Variovorax paradoxus: one gene and its partner. Each later gene encodes a partner of the first gene's protein in a complex. Links are inferred from orthologs where the notes say so. Each region holds a gene or a part of one and is shown in the gene's direction. Other genes may lie near its edges. The genes, in order: secA and secY.

What was found.
Region 2: the proteins of secA (region 1) and secY are in contact, whole or in part, in a crystal structure (PDB 3DIN), measured with the Thermotoga maritima proteins. The link is inferred for Variovorax paradoxus from one-to-one orthologs. Residues at the interface, in WP_004082002.1 of Thermotoga maritima: Glu261, Ala262, Arg263, Lys300, Ala301, Arg302, Thr303, Ile304, Ile305, Leu323, Tyr324, Asp325, Pro326, Val329, Ser330, Tyr333, Ile336, Lys340, Phe345, Val349, Glu363, Phe364, Tyr374, Ser375, Gly376, Gly377, Glu393, Ile395, Thr482, Ser483; in WP_004081795.1 of Thermotoga maritima: Glu108, Gly109, Glu110, Glu111, Ala236, Glu237, Arg238, Arg239, Ile240, Thr241, Ile242, Gln243, Tyr244, Ala245, Arg246, Arg247, Val248, Thr249, Gly250, Arg251, Arg252, Val253, Tyr254, Gly256, Ala257, Ser258, Thr259, Tyr260, Leu261, Pro262.

What each region holds. Positions count from the first base shown.
Region 1 is NZ_JAUSXG010000001.1:438,037-454,194, forward strand. Bases 6,822-10,136 are described here. They hold secA (preprotein translocase subunit SecA), read left to right. Parts: upstream 6,822-7,140; coding sequence 7,141-9,936; downstream 9,937-10,136. Other genes in these bases: QFZ42_RS02085 (hypothetical protein), read right to left, coding at 6,822-6,948; argJ (bifunctional glutamate N-acetyltransferase/amino-acid acetyltransferase ArgJ), read left to right, coding at 9,965-10,136. Outside these bases: QFZ42_RS02055 (urease subunit beta), read right to left, coding at 1-82; QFZ42_RS02060 (HupE/UreJ family protein), read right to left, coding at 100-702; QFZ42_RS02065 (urease subunit gamma), read right to left, coding at 731-1,033; QFZ42_RS02070 (hybrid sensor histidine kinase/response regulator), read left to right, coding at 1,139-4,774; QFZ42_RS02075 (response regulator transcription factor), read left to right, coding at 4,788-5,792; QFZ42_RS02080 (hypothetical protein), read left to right, coding at 5,896-6,603; more of QFZ42_RS02085, read right to left, coding at 6,640-6,821; more of argJ, read left to right, coding at 10,137-11,194; QFZ42_RS02100 (ATP-binding protein), read left to right, coding at 11,280-12,155; 8-oxo-dGTP diphosphatase MutT, read left to right, coding at 12,152-12,601; QFZ42_RS02110 (acyltransferase family protein), read left to right, coding at 12,652-14,619; QFZ42_RS02115 (DNA gyrase inhibitor YacG), read right to left, coding at 14,643-14,864; cell division protein ZapD, read right to left, coding at 14,890-15,645; QFZ42_RS02125 (hypothetical protein), read right to left, coding at 15,673-16,158. UniProt on the Escherichia coli protein: Required for protein export, interacts with the SecYEG preprotein conducting channel.
Region 2 is NZ_JAUSXG010000001.1:5,636,622-5,644,796, forward strand. Bases 5,123-8,118 are described here. They hold secY (preprotein translocase subunit SecY), read left to right. Parts: upstream 5,123-5,961; coding sequence 5,962-7,275; downstream 7,276-8,118. Other genes in these bases: rpsE (30S ribosomal protein S5), read left to right, coding at 5,123-5,271; rpmD (50S ribosomal protein L30), read left to right, coding at 5,307-5,492; rplO (50S ribosomal protein L15), read left to right, coding at 5,504-5,935; rpmJ (50S ribosomal protein L36), read left to right, coding at 7,348-7,461; rpsM (30S ribosomal protein S13), read left to right, coding at 7,485-7,850. In the rest of the region: proC (pyrroline-5-carboxylate reductase), read right to left, coding at 1-392; QFZ42_RS26725 (esterase-like activity of phytase family protein), read right to left, coding at 389-1,507; rplN (50S ribosomal protein L14), read left to right, coding at 1,801-2,169; rplX (50S ribosomal protein L24), read left to right, coding at 2,183-2,515; rplE (50S ribosomal protein L5), read left to right, coding at 2,527-3,066; rpsN (30S ribosomal protein S14), read left to right, coding at 3,075-3,380; rpsH (30S ribosomal protein S8), read left to right, coding at 3,401-3,796; rplF (50S ribosomal protein L6), read left to right, coding at 3,821-4,354; rplR (50S ribosomal protein L18), read left to right, coding at 4,369-4,734; more of rpsE, read left to right, coding at 4,753-5,122; more of rpsK, read left to right, coding at 8,119-8,175. UniProt on the Escherichia coli protein: The central subunit of the protein translocation channel SecYEG. Consists of two halves formed by TMs 1-5 and 6-10.

The sequences.
Region 1 (16,158 bases):
TCTGCACCACCAGCGTGAGCGTGCGGCGGCCGGGGTTGAGCGTGTGCTCGCCGTCGTCGGTAAAAAGTTCGCCGGGAATCATGGTGTCGCGGCGCCTTTTCAGACGGCCTGCGAGAGCAGCGTCGCACCCAGCGCCACCACAGCGGCGCCCGCCACGCGCGGCAGCCAGGCATTGGCATGGCGCAGCGCCCATCCGAGGCCGATGCCCGCGAGGTGCAGCAGCACCGTGGCGCCGACCATGCCGGCCAGCGTCAACGCCGCGCCCTGTTCGCCCGCAAGCTCGTGGCCGTGCGCCACGCCGTGAAAGACGGCGAACACGCCGACCACCGCCATGGCTGCCGCGGCCGGCAGGTGGATGCGCGTGGCGACCAGCAGGCCCAGCACCAGCAGCGAGGCCGCGATCATCGGTTCGACCGCCAGCAGTTGCACGCCCGCCAGCCCCATCAGCGCGCCCGCGAGCAGCATGGCCGCGAACGCCAATGGCGCCCACAGCAGATCGGGCCAGGCGCGGCGCGCGGCCAGCGCGCTCCAGAGGCCGACTGCGACCATCGCAGCGAGGTGGTCCGCACCCGTGAGCGGGTGCAAAAAGCCGGTGGTGAAGCCGTGGTGCACGCCGCCGTCGGCGCCGGTGTGGGCGCTGGCCGCGAGCGGCAGCAGCAGCATGGCAAGGAGGGCAAGAGTCTTGGAAGCGTTGTGGCGCATGACAGGGCTTTCTTGTTCTGGAGAAGAGTCAGACGATGGGTTGGTGGACGGTGACCAGCTTGGTGCCGTCCGGGAAAGTGGCTTCCACCTGGATGTCCGGAATCATCTCGGCGATGCCGTCCATCACGTCGGCGCGCGTGAGCACGGTGCGGCCTTCGCTCATGAGCGCCGCAACGCTCTTTCCGTCGCGAGCACCTTCCATGACGGCGGCGGAGATCAGCGCGACGGCTTCGGGGTAGTTGAGCTTCAGCCCCCGCGCCTTGCGGCGTTCGGCCAGCAGCGCTGCGGTGAAAATCAGCAGCTTGTCTTTTTCGCGCGGGGTCAGTTCCATGGGAGGGCGGCGTCGGGTGCGTGGAGGTCGGCCATTATTGGGCAGGCTTCGGCTTTGCAACAGTCATGCCGCTGTTCGCCAAAAGACGTATGGATGGCACGAAAGATGCACCGAAACGGTGTGAACCCTGCCGAGACTTCCACCACCCCCGACGACGCGCCGCAGCGCATCGTCAAGGTGCGGCGCGACTACAACAGCTGGGTGGCGAGCGAAACGCTCGAGGATTACGCGCTGCGCTATACGCCGCAGCGCTTTCGAAAATGGTCCGAATGGCGGGTGGCCAACACGGCATTCGGCGCGGCGTCGTTCCTTATATTGGAGGCGGTGGGCGCCACGCTGCTGGTGCAGTACGGCTTCGCCAATGCGTTCTGGGCCATCGTGGCCACGGGGCTCATCATCTTTCTGGCGGGCCTGCCGATCAGCGTGTATGCCGCCCGCTACGGCGTCGACATGGACCTGCTCACGCGCGGCGCGGGCTTCGGCTACATCGGCTCGACGCTCACCTCGCTCATCTACGCGTCGTTCACCTTCATCTTCTTCGCGCTCGAGGCGGCGGTGATGGCCTACGCGCTCGAACTCGCGCTCGGCGTGCCGCCGGTCTGGGGCTACTTGGTGTGCGCGATGGTGGTGATTCCGCTGGTGACCCATGGCGTGTCGGCCATCAGCCGGCTGCAGCTGTGGACACAGCCGCTCTGGCTCGTGATGCTGGTGGTGCCTTTCGTCTTCGTGCTGGTGCGCGATCCTGGTGCGTTTGCCGGCATCGTGCATTACAACGGTGTCAAGACGGGTGCCAAAGGTTTCGATCTGCACCTGTTTGGCGCGGCATTGACGGTCGGCATCGCGTTGATCACCCAAATGGGGGAGCAGGCCGATTACCTGCGCTTCATGCCCGCGCGCACGGCCGTGAGCGCCCGGCGCTGGTGGGCGGGTGTGCTGGCCGGCGGGCCGGGATGGGTGGTGTTGGGCGTGCTCAAGATGTTGGGCGGAGCGCTGCTCGCGTACCTGGCCATCACGCACATGGTGCCGGTCGAGCGCGCGGTCGATCCCAACCAGATGTACCTGGCGGCCTATGAGTACGTGTTTCCGAACTACGGCTGGGCCGTGGCCGCGACCGCGCTGTTCGTGGTGATTTCGCAACTCAAGATCAACGTCACGAACGCCTACGCCGGCTCGCTGGCCTGGAGCAACTTCTTCTCGCGCGTGGCGCACAGCCACCCGGGGCGCGTGGTCTGGGTGGTGTTCAACGCGCTCATCGCCTTCATGCTGATGGAGATGAACGTGTTCGAGGCGCTGGGCGATGTGCTCGGCCTGTTCGCCAACATCGCCATCGCCTGGATGATGGCGGTGGTGGCCGACCTCGTCATCAACAAGCCGCTGGGCCTTTCGCCGCCGGGCATCGAGTTCAAGCGGGCCCATCTGTGGGATATCAACCCGGTGGGGGTCGGCGCGATGGCGCTGGCTTCGCTGCTTTCCATTACCGCCCACCTCGGCGTTTTCGGGCCGCTGGCGCAGGCGTTTTCGGCGCTCATCGCGCTCGGCACGGCGCTGGTGGTTTCGCCGCTGATTGCCTGGGCCACCGGCGGCAAGTACTACCTGGCGCGGGGTTCGGTGGCCCAGGGCGCGGTGGCTTTCGCGCCGGCCGAGGGTCCGCGTGCCGTCCGGTGGGCGCGCGTCGAGAACGACGTGGACGAGCGCGGCGCCGATGGCAGCTACCAGCGCCTCAAGGTGCAGCACTGCGTGATCTGCGAGCGTGAATACGAAGGGCCCGACATGGCCCATTGCCCGGCCTACCAGGGCGCGATCTGTTCGCTGTGCTGCACGCTCGATGCGCGCTGCGGCGACCTGTGCAAGCCGCATGCGAGCCTCTCGGCGCAGTGGTCGTCGGCGCTGCGCTGGCTGCTGCCGCGCCTCAGCTGGCGTTATCTGGACACGGGGCTCGGGCACTTCCTGCTGCTGATGCTGATCATCGTGCCGGTGCTGGCCGTGGTGTTCGGGGTGCTCTACCAGCAGGAGCTGCGTGCGCTCGGCGAAAGCGCGCTGCAGCTCGCGTCGCGCTCGGAGCTGGCCGAAGCGCTGGCGGGCGTGCAGCGGACGTCGCTGCGCTCGGGCTTTCTCAAGGCGTACATGGCGCTGCTGGTGATTGCGGGCGTCGTGGCCTGGTGGCTGGTACTGGCGCACCAGAGCCGCAAGGTTGCGCAGGAAGAATCGAACCGCCAGACCCATCTGCTGATGCGCGAGATCGAGCTGCACCGTGCGACCGACCGCGCATTGCAGTCGGCCAAGCAGACGGCGGAAGAAGCGCGCGAGGTGGCCGAGCAGGCCAAGCTCGCGGCCGAGCAGGCGCGGCGCGCCGCCGACCAGGCCAACCAGGCCAAGAGCCGCTACATCAGCGCCATCAGCCACGAGCTGCGCACGCCGCTCAACAGCATCCTGGGCTACGCGCAGCTGATGGGCGAAGACCAGTCCGTGCCGCCGCACCGCCAACAGGCGGTGGCGGTGATCAAGCGCGGCGGCGAGCATCTGCTGTCGCTCATCGAGGGCACGCTGGCCATTGCGCACATCGAGGCCGGCAAGCTCACGCTGCACGCCAGGCCGATGCGCTTTGCCGACACGGTGCGCGAACTGGCCGACATGTTCGAGCTGCAGGCGGCCGAGAAGGGGCTGCGGTTCCGCTTCGAGACCGCAGGCACCTTGCCCGAGGTGGTGCGGGCCGACGAGAAGCGGGTGTGCCAGATCCTCATCAACCTGCTGGGCAACGCCATCAAGTTCACGGCCGCGGGCGAAGTCACGCTGCGGCTTTCTTATGCGCGCGAATTCGCCTCGGTCGAAATCGAAGACACCGGGCCGGGCATGACGGCCGAAGACATCGAACGCATCTTCGAGCCCTTCGCGCGCGGCGATGCGGCCGCCTCTTCGACCCCCGGCGCCGGGCTGGGCCTCACCATCGCCAAGATGCTGACCGACCTGATGGGCGGGGAGATGAAGGTGCGCAGCACGCCCGGGGAAGGCTCGCTTTTCCGCGTGCGGCTTTTCCTGCCGCGGGTGCATGAGGCGGTGGGCGCCTCGGGCCGGCCGGCTCCGGTGGAGCAGCGCGCACGGCGCGGCTACGAAGGCCCGCGCCGGCGGCTCCTGGTGGTCGACAACGAAGAAGCCGACCGCGATCTGCTCGGCCACGTGCTGGCGCCGCTCGGGTTCGACCTGCGCACCGCCGCCAGCGGACACGACGCGCTCGACCTCATCGCGGCCGGCCTGCGGCCCGACGCGATGTTCGTCGACCTGGCCATGCCCGGCATCGACGGGTGGGAGACGATTCGCCGTGCGCGCAAGCTGGGACTGGTCGACGCGCAGGTGGCCATCGTCTCGGCCAATGCCTTCGACAAGGGGCTCGACAACGACGTGGGCATTGCGCCCGAAGATTTTTTCGTCAAGCCGGTGCGGCACACGGAGCTGCTCGACTGGCTCGAGCGCCGGCTCGGACTGCAGTGGACCGACGCCCCCGCCAGGCCGGTGCCGCCGCCGGCCACGCCGCGGGCCGTGCAGGCGCCTTCGCTTTCGAGGCTGCGCGCACTCGACGAAGCCGTGAGCCTGGGCTACTTTCGCGGCATCATGAACCAGCTCGACGAAATCGACGCCGAACAGCCCGAATGCACGGCATGGACCGAAACGCAGCGCGTGCTCGCACGCCAGTTCCAGTTCGAAGCCATGAGCCGGGCGCTTGCCGCCGCGGTGAGCGCGGCCTGAAGAACAAGTCCCCATGGAAACCACATCGCTTGCGAAAACGTTGCGCGAACAAGGCGCCAACAGCGACCTGGTGCTGATCGTCGACGACGTGCCCGACAACCTCGCGGTGCTGCACGACGCGCTCGACGAGTCGGGCTATACCGTGCTCATTGCCACCAACGGCGAGCAGGCGCTGCAGCGCGCCGCGCAGGCGCGCCCCGACATCGTGCTGCTCGACGCGATGATGCCGGGCATCGACGGCTTCGAAGTGGCGCGCCGGCTCAAGGCCGATGCCGCGACCGCGCACATTCCCATCGTGTTCATGACCGGCCTCACCGAGACCGAGCACCTGGTGGCGGCGCTGGAAGCGGGCGGCGTCGACTACGTCACCAAGCCGATCAAGCCCAAGGAAGTGCTGGCCCGTATGAACGTGCACCTGCAGGGCGCCCGCCGCGCCCGGCAGGACGCGCGCCAAGCCGGCCAGGCGCGCAACGCGCTCGATGCCTTCGGCTATGCCAGCATCACCGTGCGCCTCCCCGAAGGCAAGCTGATCTGGCAGACGGCGCTCGCGCGCGACCTGCTGGCGCGCTACTGCGATACCCGTGCGCCCGAAACGCCGCCCGCGGTGCTCGAATGGCTGCGGCGCCATGCGCCCGATGCCAGGCAGAGCGGTGTCGAACCGCCGGCGCTTTCCATCGTGCAAGGCGCAAGCAGCCTGAGTTTGCGCCTGCATCGGCAAACAGGCCAGGACGACGATGGCGACGAATGGATGATCGTCATGCGCGAGGTCTCGGACACGGCGGTGATCGAGGCCATGAGCCTGAGCCTCAAGCTCACGGCGCGCGAGGCCGAGGTGCTCTACTGGGTGGTCAAAGGCAAGACCAACAAGGACATCGGCGAAATTCTCGGCAGCAGCCCCGCCACGGCCAAGAAGCACCTGGAGCGGGTGTACGTGAAGCTCGGCGTCGAAACCCGCACCGCGGCAGCAGGCGTGGCCATCAAGCGCATCCGCGAGCTGCAGCCGCAGTTCGAGATCTGAAGGCTGGGCGCAGCGAGGGCCAAGCGCGTGCGGGCAGCGCCGCCGGGTCATGGCGGCGACTTTCGTCATCCCTAGAATGCGCGGGTCCTCGGTGAGGCTGGCGATGAAGAAAAACAGACGCAAAACAACAATTCGACGGCCGGAACCCCTGTGGCTGCTCGCGGGTGCCTGCCTTCTGGCGAGTTCGGGCGCGCGGGCGGCCGGGCATTTCGACGTCGACGACGCCGGCATGCTCGATGTGGGCCAGTGCCAGTACGAAGCCTGGTGGGGCCGTGCGGGTCCCGAGCCGGTGACCGGATTGCACATCGGTCCGTCCTGCCGCGTGGGGCCGGTCGAGTTGGGGCTGAACCTGGATCGGTTTTCGGCGCAGGGCGTGCATACGGTCGTCGCGGGCCCGCAGCTCAAATGGAACTTCTTCGGACCGGCGGCCGACGCGCCGCTGAGCGCGGCGCTTTCGGCCGGCGCCATGTTCGACCTGACGCGCGGCGGCCATGCGGGCGGCCAGTTCGTGCTGCCTGTGACCTGGCGTCCGAACGGCAGCCTGCAGATCCACGCCAACCTGGGCGCCGACTGGGCCACCGGAACCGGCGCGCGCACGTCGCGGGGCGGCCTGGCGGCGGAGTGGGCGCTCGATGACAAGGTCTCGCTGATCGCAGAGCGCCACCGTGCATCGGGGGTCTGGACCTCGCGCATCGGCGGGCGTTTCAGCCTGACGCCGCTCCTCAGCGTCGATGTCAGCGCCTCCAGGACGGGGCCGCAGGGCGTGCGCGGCTTCGTCGTGGGCTTGAACCACGAGTTCGGGCGGAGGTGACTGACGGCAGGACGGGCGAGGGCTCGCCGGCCCCGGTCAGCGTCCCGATTGCACCTTGATCCGGATCGTCTTCACATCCCAGCCCCTGTTCTGCAGCCGGGTGACCAGCATCGGCGACAGCTGGCGCAACTTGGCGGCCGCGGCGCTGCCGTTGACCAGCAGGCACCACACATCCCCCTCGGCCGGTCCGGCCTGGACGGCGGGACGCATGGCCGGCGGAATCAATCCTTCGACTGCCCGCAGCCGTTCGCCCGCGTCGCGCGCACGGGCAATCAGGCTCGCCAGGGTGGGCGAGCCCTCGGCGGCCTGCTGCAACGTGAAGGGCGGGACGGAGCGGCGATTCATGGGTAATCCGGAGGGTGGAACAAGGGCAGCTAAAATGCCCGGTTTGCCGACGCTTGCGCCGGCAGATCCGGTCTGAGCCGCTTTGCTTTCGAGGCTTGCATTCGAAGAAGGCGCGCCCAACTGCTTTCACCATATCTTAGGGAATCCGGTCGCAGTGCCTGCCTGGTCAGGTGCCCGCCCATCTCCACGCCAATGGCAACCAACTTCCTGACCCAGATTTTCGGCAGTCGCAACGACCGGCTCCTCAAGCAGTATCGCAAGACGGTGGAGCGCATCAATGCGCTCGAACCCGAGTTCGAGAAGCTCAGCGACGATGGGCTGCGCGCCAAGACGCTGGAGTTCAAGGAGCGCATCGCCAAGGGCGAAACCCTCGATGCCCTGCTGCCCGAAGCTTTTGCCACCGTGCGCGAGGGCTCCAAGCGCGTCATGAAGATGCGCCATTTCGACGTGCAGCTGCTCGGCGGTATGGCGCTTCACAACGGGAAGATCGCCGAAATGCGCACCGGCGAAGGCAAGACGCTGACCGCCACGCTGCCGGTGTATTTGAATGCGCTGTCGGGCAACGGCGTGCACGTGGTCACGGTGAACGACTACCTCGCCAACCGCGACGCCCAATGGATGGGGCGCCTGTACAACTTCCTGGGTCTCACGGTGGGCATCAACCTGCCGCAAATGCCGCGCGAGGAAAAGCAGCAGGCCTACGCCAGCGACATCACGTACGGCACCAACAACGAGTACGGCTTCGACTACCTGCGCGACAACATGGTGTACGAGCCCGGCGACCGGGTTCAGCGCAGCCTGAACTACGCCATCGTCGACGAGGTGGACTCCATCCTGATCGACGAGGCCCGCACGCCGCTGATCATCAGCGGCCAGGCCGAAGACCACACCGACCTCTACCTGGCCATCAACAAGGTGGTGCCGCTGCTCGTCAAGCAGGAAGGCGAGGCCGATCCGCGCACAGGCGAAGGCGTCACCGTGCCGGGCGACTTCACGGTCGACGAAAAGACGCACCAGGTGTTCCTGACCGAAGACGGGCACGAAAAGGCCGAGCAACTGCTGAGCGAATTCAAGCTGCTGCCCGAAGGCGCTTCGCTCTACGACCCGGCCAACATCACGTTGATGCACCACCTGAACGCCGCGCTGCGCGCACGGCACCTGTACCACCGCGACCAGCATTACGTGGTGCAGCAGGGCGAAGTGGTCATCGTGGACGAATTCACCGGCCGCCTGATGACCGGCCGGCGCTGGAGCGACGGCCTGCACCAGGCCGTGGAAGCCAAGGAAGGCGTGCAGATCCAGGCCGAGAACCAGACGCTCGCCTCCATCACCTTCCAGAACTACTTCCGCCTGTACGGCAAGCTGGCCGGCATGACCGGCACCGCCGACACCGAAGCCTACGAGTTCCAGGAGATCTATGGTCTGGAGACCATGATCATTCCGCCGAACCGCGTCAGCAAGCGCGAGGACCAGCTCGACCGCGTCTACAAGACGACGCGCGAGAAGTACGAGGCGGCGATCCAGGACATCCGCGAGTGCTACGAGCGCGGCCAGCCGGTGCTGGTGGGCACCTCGTCGATCGAGAACTCCGAAATCATCGACGGCCTGCTCACCAAGGCAGGCCTGCCGCACCAGGTGCTCAACGCCAAGCAGCATGCGCGCGAAGCCGACATCGTGGCGCAGGCCGGCCGCACGAAGATGATCACCATCGCGACCAACATGGCCGGGCGCGGTACCGACATCGTGCTGGGCGGCAATATCGAGAAGATGGTCGAAGCGGTCGAAAACGACGAGTCGCTCGACGCGGCCGCAAAAGAGGCCGAGGTGGCGCGCATCCGCGCCGAATGGACCAAGGACCACGAGTTCGTCAAGTCGCTGGGCGGCCTGCGCATCATCGCGACCGAGCGCCACGAGTCGCGCCGCATCGACAACCAGCTGCGCGGCCGTTCGGGCCGCCAGGGCGATCCGGGTTCCTCGCGCTTCTACCTGAGCCTGGACGATCCGCTGATGCGCATCTTCGCGGGCGACCGCGTGAAGGCGATCATGGACCGCCTCAAGATGCCCGACGGCGAAGCCATCGAAGCCGGCATCGTCACGCGCAGCATCGAAAGCGCGCAGCGCAAGGTCGAGGCGCGCAACTTCGACATCCGCAAGCAGCTGCTCGAATACGACGACGTGTCGAACGACCAGCGCAAGGTGATCTACCAGCAGCGCAACGACATCCTCGACGCGGCCGACCTCACGGCGCAGATCGCGGCGCTGCGCGAAGGCTGCTTCATGGACCTGGTGCGGCAGTACGTGCCGGCCGAATCGGTCGAGGAGCAATGGGACCTGGCCGGGCTCGAGAAGAGCCTCTCCAACGAGTGGGGCATCGACAACCTGCCCCTGAAGAAGGAAGTCGAGGCGGCCGAGGCCGTGAGCGACGAAGACATCGTCGAAAAGGTGGTGAAGGCCGCCAACGACACCTTCGATGCCAAGGTGGCGCTGATCGGCCAGGAGAACTTCACGCAGTTCGAACGCATGGTGCTGCTGCAGAGCATCGACACGCACTGGCGCGAGCACCTGGCTTCGCTCGACTACCTGCGCCAGGGCATTCACCTGCGCGGCTATGCGCAGAAGCAGCCCAAGCAGGAATACAAGCGCGAGGCTTTCGAACTCTTCGGCCAGCTGCTCGACTCGGTCAAGAACGAAGTCACACGCCAGCTCATGACGGTGCGCGTGCAGTCGGGCGAGCAGCTCGAACAAGCCGCAGATGCGCTCGAGAGCCGCGGCGAGAACGTGTCGAACATCACCTACAGCGCGCCGACCGAAACCGGCGAAGTCGAGGTGCGCCTCGATGAGGAAAACCAGCGCCGCATCGCGGCCGCGGGATTGGGGCTCGGCACGCTCAGCGCCGAAGCGGCTGCCTTTGCGCGCGTCGGCCGCAACGACCCGTGCCCTTGCGGCAGTGGCAAGAAGTACAAGCAGTGCCACGGCAAGCTCAGCTGACCCAGAAAACTTCCGAAGAGAAAACCCCATGCCCGTGAACCTGTCCGCCCCTGATCCTGCCGCCCTGTTCGCGGTGCCCGGCGTCCGCATCGGCGTGGCCGAAGCGGGCGTGCGCAAGGCCAACCGCAAGGACTTGACGGTCGTGCTGATCGACGAAGGCTCGGCGGTCGGCGGGGTGTTCACCCAGAACCGCTTCTGCGCGGCGCCAGTGCAGGTCTGCCGCGACCACCTGGCGGCCAACTACGGCATTCGCGCGATGGTCATCAACACCGGCAACGCCAACGCCGGCACGGGCGAAGACGGCCTGATGCGCACGCGCTCCACCTGCATTGCACTGGCGCGCCACCTCGAGATTGCGCCCGAGCAGATCCTGCCGTTCTCGACGGGCGTGATCATGGAGCCGCTGCCGGTGGACCGCATCGAGGCCGGCCTGCCTGCCGCGCTCTCCGATGCCTCGGAGAACCACTGGGCGCGTGCGGCCGAAGGCATCATGACCACCGACACGATCCCCAAGGCCTTCAGCCAGCAGGCTCAGGTCGGCGGCGCCACTGTTACCGTCACCGGCATCAGCAAGGGCGCCGGCATGATCCGGCCGAACATGGCGACCATGCTCGGCTTCATGGCCACCGACGCCAAGATCGACCCGTCGCTGATCCAGCCGCTGGCCAGGCGCTTGGCCGACGCTTCGTTCAACCGCGTGACGATCGACGGCGACACCTCGACCAACGATTCCTTCGTGGTCATCGCCACGCAGAAGGCCGCGCACGCGACCATCACCTCGCTGGAATCCGCCGAGGGCCAGGCGCTCGTGGCTGCGATGCAGAACGTGGCGCGCCAGCTGGCGCAAGCCATCGTGCGCGACGGCGAAGGCGCGACCAAGTTCATCACCATCCAGGTCGAAGGCGGCCGCGATGCGGCCGAGTGCAAGCAGGTGGCCTATGCGGTGGCGCATTCGCCGCTGGTCAAGACCGCGTTCTTCGCGAGCGACCCGAACCTGGGCCGCATCCTGGCGGCCGTCGGCTACGCGGGCATTGCCGACCTCGACCAGACCGGCATCGACTTGTTCCTGGACGACGTGCATGTGGCGGTCAAGGGCGGGCGCAATCCGTCGTACCGCGAGGAAGACGGGCAGCGCGTGATGAAGCAGAGCGAAATCACTGTGCGCATCGGGCTGGGCCGCGGCAACGCCAGCGAGACCGTGTGGACCTGCGACCTGAGCCACGACTACGTGACCATCAACGCCGACTACAGGTCATGATGAATGACCCCCACGCTCCGCACTTCGTGTCGTCGCTGCCCCCGAGGGGGCGCTCAACGCCCTTCGGGCGGCCGGGCGGGCGTCGATGAATGAGCAGTTCCAGAGGCTGATCGAGCGCGCCGAGCAGCTGATCGGCCGCATCGAATCGATCCTGCCGCAGCCGCTGGCTGCACCCGCCGACTGGAATGCGTCGATCGCATGGCGTTATCGCCGCCGCAGTTCAGGCCACGGCGTGCTCGAGCCGGTGAAGCATGTGGCTTCGATGGCGCTCGATTCGCTCAAGGAAATCGACCTCCAGAAGGAGAAGATCGAACGCAACACGCGCCAGTTCGTCGAAGGCAAGCCCGCCAACAACGTGCTGCTGACCGGTGCGCGCGGCACGGGCAAGTCGTCGCTCATTCGGGCCTGCCTGCAAGCCTATGCGCCGCAGGGGCTGCGCCTGATCGAAGTCGACAAGGCCGAACTGACCGACCTGCCGGACATCGTCGAGGTGGTGTCGCAGCGGCCTGAAAAATTCATCGTGTTCAGCGACGACCTGAGCTTCGACGAGGGCGAGCCGGGCTACAAGGCGCTGAAGTCGATTCTCGATGGCTCGATTGCGGCGGCCACGCCCAACGTGCTGATCTACGCGACCAGCAATCGGCGCCACCTGTTGCCCGAATACATGAAGGACAACCTGTCGTACACCCACACCGAGGACGGCGAAGTGCACCCCGGCGAAGTGATCGAAGAAAAGATCTCGCTGTCGGAGCGCTTCGGTCTGTGGGTGAGCTTCTATCCCTTCAGCCAGAACGAATACCTGGCCATCGTCGCGCAGTGGCTCTCGTCCTTCGGCGTCAGCGAGGCCGCCATCGAGGCGGCGCGGCCCGAGGCGCTGGTCTGGGCCCTCGAGCGCGGTTCGCGCAGCGGCCGCGTGGCCTACCAGTTCGCGCGCGACTATGCCGGGCGGGCCAGCGCATGAGCGCGCGGCCGCAACCCCAGGACCGCAAGCACACCGAGGTCGCGGTCGGCGTGCTGATCCGGCTGGCCGACGATGCGCTGCTGCTCTCGACCCGGCCCGAAGGCAAAGCGTACGCAGGCTATTGGGAGTTTCCAGGCGGCAAGATCGAAGCCGGCGAAACGGTCGAGCAGGCGCTACGGCGCGAACTGCAGGAAGAGCTCGGCATCACCATCGCAGGCGCCGAGGTCTGGAAAGTCACCGAGCACGACTATCCGCACGCGCTGGTGCGGCTGCACTGGTGCAAGGTCACGGCCTGGAGCGGCGAGTTCGAAATGCGCGAAGGGCAGGAAATGCGGTGGCAGCAATTGCCGCTGGATGTGACGCCCGTACTGCCCGGCGCCATGCCGGTGCTCGAATGGCTGGCAGAGGAACGCGGCATTCCATACGCCGCCGGGTCAGCGGCGTAGTCCCCTAAAAAACAACCAGGACCGCCACAGCGCGTTCAACGACCCCCGAGATGCTGCATCCCAAGTACCGACCGGACATAGACGGCCTGCGTGCCATCGCCGTGGCCTCCGTGGTGATCTATCACGCGTTTCCGGGTGCGCTGCCTGGCGGCTTCATTGGCGTCGACATCTTCTTCGTGATCTCGGGCTACCTGATCTCGACCATTCTTCTGCAAAGCCAGATCGCGGGCGATTTCAGCTACCGCGACTTCTACGCCCGGCGCATCCGGCGTATCTTCCCGGCGCTCATCCTGGTGCTTCTGGCCACCCTGTGCTTCGGTTGGTACATGCTGCTGTCCGACGAGTTCGCGCAGCTGGGCAAGCAGGTCACGGGCGGTGCGGCCTTCTTTGCCAATTTCGTGTTCTGGGCCGACGCGGGCTATTTCGATACCGCCGCGGAAACCAAGCCGCTGCTGCATCTGTGGTCGCTGGGCATCGAAGAGCAGTTCTATATTTTCTGGCCGGTGCTGCTGGGCGTGGCCTGGCGCCGGCGCTGGCCGATGATCCGCGTGATCCTGGCGATTGCGGTGGTGTCGTTTCTCGTCAATGTGCTCACGATCCATCCGTTTCGCACGGCGGCTTTCTATTCGCCGGCTTCGCGCTTCTGGGAGCTGATGGTGGGCGGCATCCTGGCGTGCATGCGGCTGAAGCCCGCAGCGCCGAGCCGCTTGCGCAGCCACGTGCAGTCCTTCGTCGGTGTGGGCTTGCTCGGACTCGGGCTGGTGATGATTCGCGGCGACAAGGCCTTCCCGGGCTGGTGGGCCTTGCTGCCCACGCTGGGTGCGGTGAGCTGCATCGCAGCCGGCCCCACCGGCTTCCTCAACAAGTACCTGCTGTCGAACCGCGTGATGGTGTGGATCGGGCTTATCAGCTATCCGCTCTATCTGTGGCATTGGCCGTTGCTCGCTTATGCGCGCATCCTGAGCGATGGGTCGCCATCGCTGCCCGTGCGTGCGGGCGCGGTCGTCGCGAGCGTGGTTCTGGCCTGGCTGACCTACCGGTTCGTCGAGCGCTACACACGCACGCGCACCAGCCCGGGCTTGCTGCGCGTGCTGGCGGGCCTGGGCATTGCGCTGGTGGTCGTGGGCCTGGTGGTGTTCTCTGGCGTGCTGCAACCGCGCCATCACGACGTTCGCCTCCAGCAGATCTCCGAGGCCGCGGCCGACGTGGGCTACTACGACGACTTCAAGAACTACGAACTCGGGCGGCATCTGCTCTATCAAGTCGGCAAAGGTCCGCGCAAGAGCCTGCTGATCGGCGACAGCCATGTGCAGCAGTACGGCCCGCGCGCCGAGGAACTCGCCCGCACGGCGCCGGACAAGGCAAACACCATCTACTTCGCGACGCAGGGTTCCTGCCCGCCGATCCCCGGCGTTTTTGCCGATGCGAACGTGGGCTGTGCCGAGCGACGCGCGACGGTGCTGGACTTCGCCCGCAGCCCCGAGATCGACACGGTGGTGATCGGCGGCTGCTGGAACTGCTATTTCATCGCGGGCGGCGCGCCAGGCTACTACTTCCGCGATGCGAGCGGTGCGGCGCATCAGTTCCGGGGTGGCGACGGCATGGCACTGGCATTCGATTCGCTTGGCCAGCTGCTGCGCGAGTTGTCGAGCAAGGGCAAGAAGGTGTATCTGCTGCTCGACATCCCTGTGGCCCCCGATTTCGAACCCAAGCGTCTGCTCGAAGGCAGCCGGCTGACGTCCATGAAGCTGTCGACGTCGATGCCGACGCTGCCGATACCGCAGGACCAGCGCGAACTGAACGACAAGCTGCGGCAGATCGGCGTTGCGAGCGGCGTGGAGGTGATCGACGCAGTGGCCAACCTGTGCACGGCGAACGGCCAGTGCCTGCGCACCATGCAGGACGGCGCGCCCGCATACAAGGATTCCGGCCACTTGCGGCCCAAGTACACGCGCTCGTTCGCAACCTACATGGACCGTGCGTTGCAGGACGAGGGTGGTTCTGCGCCGAAGAAATAGCGCGGAGAGAAGCGCCTCGAAGGCTACTGCTGCAGCTTTGGATCGCCGAAGGGCTCGTCGTCCGGCGGCCCTTCAGCGGGCATCCTGAATTCCTCGTTGGCCCAGGCGCCGAGGTCGATGCCCTTGCAGCGTGCGCTGCAAAACGGCCGATAGGGGTTGCTGACGGCGTAGACGCTGTCGCCGCCGCAGGCGGGGCAGCGGACGATCCGTTCGCCGATGTCGTTGCGAGTCTTGCCGTTGCTCATGGCGTGTCCTTGCCGTCGGCTGCGCTCAAGAGCAGAGCGTGAGTTCGAAGGCGGCGTCTTCGGTGCTCTGGTGCAGGCGGTCGTCGGCCTCGTGGCGCATCATTCGAACCGAAACCATGAGCCGGTTGCCGCTGATTTCCGGCACCAACCCGAAACTCGGATCGATACGCAGGCGCAGCAACTGGAAGCTGCGCCCCTGGGGGAGGTTCTGCTGGAACTGGCCGCCCGTGGCAATGACCTTGTAGGGCACATCCGCGTCGCGCAGCAGCTTGAGCAGCAGGTAGATGGACGATGCGAGCGGTGAGAGCGTGTTCGACCAGCGCTCGAGATCCGCGCGGCGGCTTGCCGCGGTGCGGTGTTGCCAGGCGTAGTAGGCGGGCAGATCGAACTCGCAGGTGCCGCCCGGAATGCCGGCGCGGCTGCGAATGCTCATGAGCCATTCGTTCTCCGTCAGCGACTGGCCGGCCTTGCCCGCCACGCTGTTGAGGGCGGAGAAATTGCCCTCCAGCTGTTGGACGACCTGATCCAGCACCGTTTCCGCGATGGCCGGATTGCCCCGGTAGCTGTTGAAGACGCTCTTGTGCTTGTCGAGGTCGCGCATGACGTCGGCCTTGAGGTCGGCGCGTGCGGCAACGTCCATGATCTCGAAGATCGTGACCAGGGCGTAATGGTGGGAAAGCGGCGATTCGGAGGGCACCAACTCTCCGAGGCGACGGAACAGGTGTTCCAGCCTCAGGTAGGTGCGGATGCGCTCGTTGAAGGGGTACTCGTAGAGGATCACGCGTGTCGGTTCATGTCGGGGACGAGTTCATGGCGATTTCGCAGCCGCCGGAGTCGGCTGCACTTCACGCACAGCCTCCAGCATACGCTGACCGAAGAGCAAGTATCCGGCGGTGGAAACGTGGGTTTCGTTGGCTGGATACAAGTCCGTGATTTTGAAGCGGTTCTGCTCGGACAGTGCAAAAAGATCGGGGCCGATCTTCAGGTCGTTGAAAGTGCTCCGGAATGCGGCGGCATGGCTCTGGTCGAGGTATACCGTGCTTTTGTTGGGCACGACCATCCAGATGATGCGGAGTGACGGCGCCATTTTTTCCGTGAACTTCGCCATGAAGGTAGCGGAATCCGCGGTGAGTGGGTCCATCAGACGGTCCTCCGCGGTCATGAGCAATTTGTTGCAAGCCACATGGCTGAATTGCTTGCAGCCATCGGGCACCGTGCGCGCGTCGATGAGCGGGCCCCAGCGGTCGGGCGTGTTGGTCCAGCTCTCGGAACGTTCGATGGCGCGGGTGTTTCG
Region 2 (8,175 bases), 5.2 Mb from region 1 along the record:
GGCATGGCGCGCACCACGCGGTCGCTGCCCAGCCAGCGGGCAATGCTGGTCGAGGGAATGCCTGCCGCAACGCTCAGGTGCAATGCGTTTTCGGCCAGCGCCCGCACCGGGCGGGCAGCCTCCGCGAAAGTCTGCGGCTTGACGGCCCACACCACCACCGCGCAGCGGGAAAGGGCTTCGCCGGCCTCCGCATGCGCCGTGATGCCGAAAGACTGTGCCAGCTTCTTGCGGGCTTCCTCGAAGGGCTCGACCACCTCGAAAGTGTCGGCAGGCGTGCCCTGCTTGATGAGGCCGCCGATGATGGCGCTGGCCATGTTGCCGCCGCCGATGAAGGCGATCGGAGGGAGCGGCGCCGGCGCGGTGCGGGGCAGGAAGGTGACTGCGATGGTCATGGTCGGTCGGTGTATTCGAATGCCGCGAACTGGGTTGTCTGCAGCGGGTTGAAATTGTCGTCGCTCACGACCACCAGCAGGCGCTGGCCGCCGGGCAGCGTCGGCCCCCAGCACATGCCTTCGGTGTTGTCGAGGCGCGAAAGGCCGAGGGAGGCGAAGTCGGCGACCAGCGTCTTCTGGGCGGGACGATGGTTGCTTGCGGCGAGCATGTCGATATTCAGCACATCGGTGGCGTCACGGGTATCGATTTCATAAAGGCGCAGCGAGTTTCCGGCGCCGGTCGCATAAGCGCGCTCGAGCACCAGCATGCGGTCGGTGTCGAGCATCAGGATCTCGCTGATCCCGTTGTCGGCATGGCTGCCGGGAATCAACGGCCGCAGCGGAATCGCATCGGGAACATAGGCAATCTGGCGCGTGGCCCGGCCGGTCTCCAGATCGACCCGGGTCAGCCGGCAGGGGCCGCCCACCTCGCCCATGGTGGGAACCGGGCCGTCCTGAAGCAACGCGTTTTCCATCGCGAGCCAGGCGTGGCGGCCATCGGGCGTCGGCGCCAGGCCCTCGAAGCCCAGGTTGTCGCGCGGACCGCGGCGATGCGCCGGATCGGGGTTGAACATGGGCGGCAGGGTGAATTCGCGCAGCAAGCGGCCATCGCGTGCCGATTCGTAGAGTGCGGGTCCGAAACCGCGCCCCACGTCGCCTTCGCTCACCCAGAGCAGGGTTCCGGTGCCTGGCCGCAGACGCAGCGATTCGGGGTCTGGAACCGGGGTTCCGGGTTCTGCGCCGCGCCGCTCGGGCCACGGGCCACCTTCGGCGCGTTGCAGCTGCACCACATCCATGGGTTCCGGCGGCTGCGCCCATGGCGAGGGCCAGCGCGCGGCGTAGAAACGCGCCGGAGCCAGATCTGATCGGTCGTCGCTGAGTAGCAAGTACTCGCTTCTTTGGGCGTCGTAGTCGATGCCGGAGAGGCCGCCTGCCGTCGTGCCCTGTATATTCAGCCGGTGCGGCCAGTGCGCCTCGGCCAAGCGGCGCAGCCGTCCTGGTCCCGGCGACGGGACCGCCGGACTTTGGCAGCCACCCAAAGCCAGGGCCCCCAGCCCTGCAAAGGCGGCGCCCACGCCGGCCAGCAGCAACTGGCGGCGCCGTAGGGGCACGGGCGGCGTGGACTCCCGGGAGCCTGAAACAAGGGTGCGCACGCCGCCTAGTCTAATTCCAGTGTATTTCGGAGTCAGAAGGCAGTTGACGTGCCTTCGCCTTCGTGCCACAATCGCAGGCTTCGCTTCAAAAAGGCGAAGCTTTCAGCCCAAAGCGGAAGTGCCTCGAGTGGTTCGAGGTGCGGACGACGGGCCCAAGACTGACCGCAGCGTTTCCCTCCTGGAGGCGCATCGGTACAAGTTGGGAACTATTAGCAATGATCCAAACTGAATCCCGGCTCGAAGTGGCCGACAACACAGGCGCGAAGTCCGTCCTGTGTATCAAGGTGCTCGGTGGCTCCAAGCGGCGTTATGCCAGCGTGGGCGACGTCATCAAGGTCAGCATCAAGGAAGCCGCTCCGCGTGGTCGCGTCAAGAAGGGCGAGATCTACAGCGCAGTGGTGGTCCGCACCGCCAAGGGCATCCGTCGCGCCGACGGTTCGCTCGTTAAATTCGATGGCAACGCAGCCGTGTTGCTCAACGCCAAGCTGGAGCCCATCGGCACCCGCATCTTCGGACCGGTGACGCGCGAGCTGCGCACCGAAAAGTTCATGAAGATCGTGTCGCTGGCCCCCGAAGTTCTGTAAGGACAACAACGCCATGAACAAGATTCGCAAAGGCGACCAGGTCATCGTGTTGGCCGGGCGCGACAAAGGCAAGCGCGGCGTCGTCTCGCTGCGCAAGGACGATTCGCACCTCGTCGTCGACGGTGTGAACATCGTCAAGAAGCACGCCAAGCCGAACCCCCTCAAGGGTACGACCGGCGGCATCGTCGAGAAGACCATGCCCATTCACCAATCCAACGTGGCGATCTTCAATGCCGCGACCGGCAAGGCCGATCGCGTGGGCATCAAGATCACCCAGGGTGCTGACGGCAAGCGCGTGGCTGTTCGCGTCTTCAAGTCCAGCGGCGACGAAATCAAGTTCGCCTAAGAGGTACTCACATGGCACGTCTCCAACAACACTATCGCGAAAAGATCGCGAAAGACCTGACGGAAAAGTTCGGCTACAAGTCGCCGATGCAGGTCCCCCGCCTCACCAAGATCACGCTCAACATGGGCGTGGGTGAAGCTGTCGCCGACAAGAAGGTTCTCGACAACGCTGTCGCCGACCTGACCAAGATTGCCGGCCAGAAGCCCGTGGTCACCAAGTCGAAGAAGGCCATCGCCGGTTTCAAGATCCGCGAAAACCAGCCCATCGGCTGCATGGTCACGCTGCGTGGCGTGCAGATGTATGAGTTCCTGGACCGTTTCGTGACCATCGCGCTGCCGCGTGTTCGCGACTTCCGCGGCATCTCCGGCCGTGCGTTCGACGGCCGTGGCAACTACAACATCGGCGTCAAGGAACAGATCATTTTCCCTGAGATCGAATACGACAAGGTCGATGCCCTGCGCGGTCTCAACATCAGCATCACGACGACGGCTAAGACCGACGAAGAAGCCAAGGCGCTTCTCGCTGGTTTCCGTTTCCCGTTCAAGAACTGAGGCGAACCGTGGCTAAACAATCTTTGATCCAACGCGAACTCAAGCGCGACAAGCTGGTCGCCAAGTACGCTGCGAAGCACGCGGAACTGAAGGCAATTTCCAACGACCTGAAGAAGAGCGACGAAGAGCGCGCTGCTGCCCGCCTGGGCCTGCAAAAGCTCCCGCGCAACGCGAACCCCACGCGTCAGCGCAACCGTTGCGAAATCACCGGTCGCCCCCGTGGCACCTTCCGTCAATTCGGTCTGGCCCGCGCCAAGATCCGCGAACTGGCTTTCAATGGCGACATCCCCGGTGTCACCAAGGCCAGCTGGTAAGCCAGGCAGGAGCAAACAACATGAGCATGAGTGATCCCATTGCCGACCTGCTGACGCGTATCCGTAACGCGCAGATGGTGGCGAAGCCCACTGTGTCGATCCCGTCTTCCAAGGTGAAGATCGCGATCTCGCAAGTCCTGAAGGACGAGGGCTATATCGACGGTTTCGAGGTCAAGACCGAAGGCGGCAAGTCCGAACTCGTCATTACCCTGAAGTACTACGCTGGCCGCCCGGTCATCGAGCGCATCGAGCGCGTGAGCCGTCCCGGCCTGCGCGTGTACAAGGGCAGTGCTTCCATTCCGCAAGTCCAGAACGGCCTCGGCGTCGCGATCGTCACGACCCCCCAGGGCGTGATGACCGACCGCAAGGCGCGCGCTACCGGTGTCGGTGGCGAAGTGCTGTGCTACGTCGCCTAACCGAGACATCGAGGAGTAACTGAAATGTCCCGAGTAGGAAAAATGCCGATCACCATCCCCGCAGGCGTGGATGTGTCGATCAAGGAAGACCAGATCAGCGTCAAGGGTACGGGCGGCACGCTCAACCTCGCACGCAATGCACTGGTCAAGATCGTCAGCAATGACGGCAAGCTGAATTTCGAACCCGCCAACGAGTCGCGTGAAGCGAACGCGATGAGCGGCACGATCCGTCAGCTGGTGAACAACATGGTGGTGGGCGTGACCAAGGGCTTCGAGAAGAAGCTCAACCTGGTCGGCGTCGGCTACAAGGCCGCAGCGTCCAACAACAAGTTGAACCTGCAAGTCGGTTATTCGCACCCGGTCAACATCGACATGCCGCAAGGCATCACGGTGGCCACTGCGACCCCGACCGAAATCGTGATCAAGGGTGCTGACCGTCAGCGCGTTGGTCAAATCGCCGCTGAGATCCGCGCTGTTCGTCCGCCTGAGCCGTACAAGGGCAAGGGCATCCGTTATTCGGACGAGAAGATCGTGATCAAAGAGACCAAGAAGAAGTAAGGGGCAGCAAAATGATGTTGACCAAAAAAGCACAGCGTCTTCGCCGCTCGCGCCAGACCCGCATTCGCATCGCGACGCAGGGCGTGGCCCGTCTGACGGTGAACCGCACCAATCTGCACATCTATGCCACCGTCATCTCCGACGACGGCACCAAGGTGATTGCCACCGCATCGACGGCCGAAGCCGAAGTGCGCTCGGCTCTCGGCGGCTCGGGCAAGGGTGGCAATGCCGCCGCTGCAACGGCCATCGGCAAGCGCATCGCTGAAAAGGCGAAGGCTGCCGGCGTCGAGAAGGTCGCCTTCGACCGCGCAGGTTTTGCGTACCACGGCCGCGTCAAGGCGCTGGCCGAGGCGGCTCGCGAAGCCGGTCTGCAGTTCTAACCGGACACGAGATTCAAAATGGCAAAGATTCAAGCAAGAACGCAGAACGAAGGCCCTGAAGACGGTTTGCGCGAGAAGATGATCGCGATCAACCGCGTCACCAAGGTGGTGAAGGGTGGTCGTATCCTCGGTTTCGCAGCACTCACGGTCGTGGGCGACGGCGAAGGCCGCGTCGGCATGGGCAAGGGCAAGTCGAAGGAAGTGCCTGCTGCCGTGCAAAAGGCGATGGAAGAAGCCCGCCGCAACCTGGCCAAGATCTCGATCAAGAACGGCACGCTGCATCACCGCGTGACGGGCCATTGGGGCGCTGCCTCGGTGGTCATGATCCCGGCCCCGAAGGGTACCGGCATCATCGCCGGCGGCCCGATGCGCGCCGTGTTCGAAGTCATGGGCATCACCGACATCGTGGCCAAGAGCCATGGTTCGTCGAACCCCTACAACATGGTTCGCGCCACGCTCGACGGGTTGAAGAACTCGACGACCGCGTCCGAAGTGGCTGCCAAGCGCGGCCTGACCGTCGAAGAAATCTTCGCCTGAGCGCAAGCTCTCGCAAGGCTGAAGGAAGCATTCAAATGACGACGCAACAACAAACCCTCAAGGTGCAATTGGTCAAGAGCCCGATTGGCACCAAGGAATCGCATCGCGCGACCGTGCGTGGCCTCGGCCTGCGCAAGCTCAATAGCGTGAGCGAGCTGCAAGACACCCCGGCGGTGCGCGGCATGATCAACAAGATCAGTTATCTGGTCAAAGTTCTGTAAGAGAGACTGATATGGAACTCAATGGCATCAAGCCGGCAGCCGGCGCCAAGCACGCCAAGCGCCGTGTCGGCCGCGGTATCGGCTCCGGTATCGGCAAGACCGCAGGTCGCGGTCACAAGGGCCAGAAGTCGCGCGCAGGCGGTTTCCACAAGGTCGGCTTCGAAGGCGGTCAAATGCCGCTGCAGCGTCGCCTGCCGAAGCGTGGCTTCAAGTCGCACCTGCTGAAGTTCAACGCCGAAGTCACGCTGACTGCCCTCGAGCAGCTCGGCCTGGCCGAAGTAGATGTTCTGGCGCTCAAGCAAGCCGGCCTCGTGGGCCAGCTCGCCAAGGTCGTCAAGATCATCAAGACCGGTGAACTCACCAAGGCCGTCAAGCTGACGGGCGTGGGCGCAACCGCTGGTGCCAAGGCCGCTATCGAAGCAGCCGGCGGCAGCATCGCCTGATCACACTGGACTGAAAGAAGTTCTTCGTGGCAACTAACGCGGCAACGATCGCAAAAACGGGCAAGTTCGGCGACCTCCGTCGTCGGCTGGTCTTTTTGCTGCTCGCGCTCGTGGTCTATCGGATCGGCGCGCACATTCCTGTGCCGGGCATCAACCCGGACCAGCTGGCGGCGTTGTTCCAGGGCCAGCAGGGCGGCATTCTGAGCCTGTTCAACATGTTCTCGGGCGGGGCGCTGTCGCGCTTCACCGTGTTCGCGTTGGGGATCATGCCGTACATCTCGGCGTCGATCATCATGCAGTTGATGACCTACGTGATTCCGACCTTCGAGCAATTGAAGAAGGAAGGCGAGGCTGGCCGCCGCAAGATCACGCAGTACACGCGCTATGGCGCGCTCGGCCTGGCACTGTTCCAGTCGTTCAGCATCGCGGTGGCCCTCGAATCGTCGGCCGGCCTGGTGATCGCCCCCGGTTTCGGCTTCCGCCTGACCGCGATGGTGAGCCTGACGGCGGGTTCGATGTTCCTGATGTGGCTCGGCGAGCAGATCACCGAACGCGGCCTGGGCAACGGCATCTCGATCCTGATCTTTGCAGGTATCGCCGCCGGTCTGCCCAACGCCATCGGCGGCCTGGCTTCGCTGGTGACGACCGGTGCGATGAACCCGATCATTGCGCTCTTCATCATCGCGGTCGTGGTGCTGGTCACCTACTTCGTGGTGTTCGTCGAACGCGGTCAGCGCAAGATCCTCGTGAACTATGCGCGGCGCCAGGTCGGCAACAAGGTCTATGGCGGCCAGTCGTCGCACCTGCCCTTGAAGCTGAACATGGCCGGTGTGATTCCGCCGATCTTCGCTTCGTCGATCATCCTGCTGCCGGCAACGGTGGTCGGCTGGTTCAGCACCGGTGAAGGCGGTTTCCGCTGGATCAAGGACATTGCCGGCGCGCTGCGTCCGGGCGAGCCGATCTATGTGCTGCTGTACGCTGCCGCGATCGTTTTCTTCTGCTTCTTCTACACGGCACTCGTGTTCAACAGCAAGGAAACGGCCGACAACCTGAAGAAGAGTGGTGCATTCATTCCGGGCATTCGTCCGGGTGACCAGACCGCTCGCTATATCGACAAGATTCTGGTTCGCCTGACGTTGGCCGGCGCGGTGTACATCACCTTCGTCTGCCTGCTGCCCGAGTTCCTGATCCTGAAGTACAACGTACCGTTCTACTTCGGTGGTACCTCCCTGCTGATCATCGTGGTCGTCACGATGGACTTCATGGCCCAGGTGCAAAACTACATGATGTCCCAGCAGTACGAATCGCTGCTGAAGAAGGCTAACTTCAAGACATCGTAGGGCTGTGAGTTTCAGTATTGAGAATTTGGTAGGGCGGTGTACCGCCACGTTAAACAGTTTTAGGAGAATGAAATGAGAGTTTCGGCTTCGGTCAAAACCATCTGCCGTAATTGCAAGGTCATCCGCCGTAAAGGTGTGGTGCGTGTGATTTGCACCGACCCGCGCCACAAGCAGCGCCAGGGTTGATTGAAGAGTATTAGAGGACGCACATGGCACGTATTGCTGGCATCAACATTCCGCCGCACAAGCACGCTGAAATCGGCCTGACCGCCATCTTCGGCATCGGTCGCACCCGCGCCCGTCAAATCTGCGAAGCGAGCGGCATCGAATATTCGAAGAAGATCAAGGACCTGACTGACGCCGATCTCGAAAAGATCCGCGACCAGATCGCCTTGTTCACCATCGAAGGCGATCTGCGTCGCGAGACGACGATGAACATCAAGCGTTTGATGGACATCGGCTGCTATCGCGGCTTCCGTCACCGTCGCGGCCTGCCGATGCGCGGCCAGCGCACGCGCACCAATGCCCGCACCCGCAAGGGTCCGCGCAAGGCTGCGCAGTCCCTGAAGAAATAAGGATAGACCAGCATGGCTAAAGCACCTGCAAACAACGCCGCACAGCGCGTTCGCAAGAAGGTTCGCAAGAACGTTGCGGACGGTATCGCCCACGTGCATGCCTCGTTCAACAACACCATCATCACGATCACCGATCGCCAGGGCAACGCCCTGTCGTGGGCTTCGTCGGGTGGCCAGGGCTTCAAGGGCTCGCGCAAGTCGACCCCGTTCGCTGCGCAGGTCGCTTCCGAAGTGGCCGGCCGTGCTGCTGTCGAACAAGGCATCAAGAACCTCGACGTCGAGATCAAGGGCCCCGGCCCCGGTCGCGAATCGTCGGTGCGCGCAC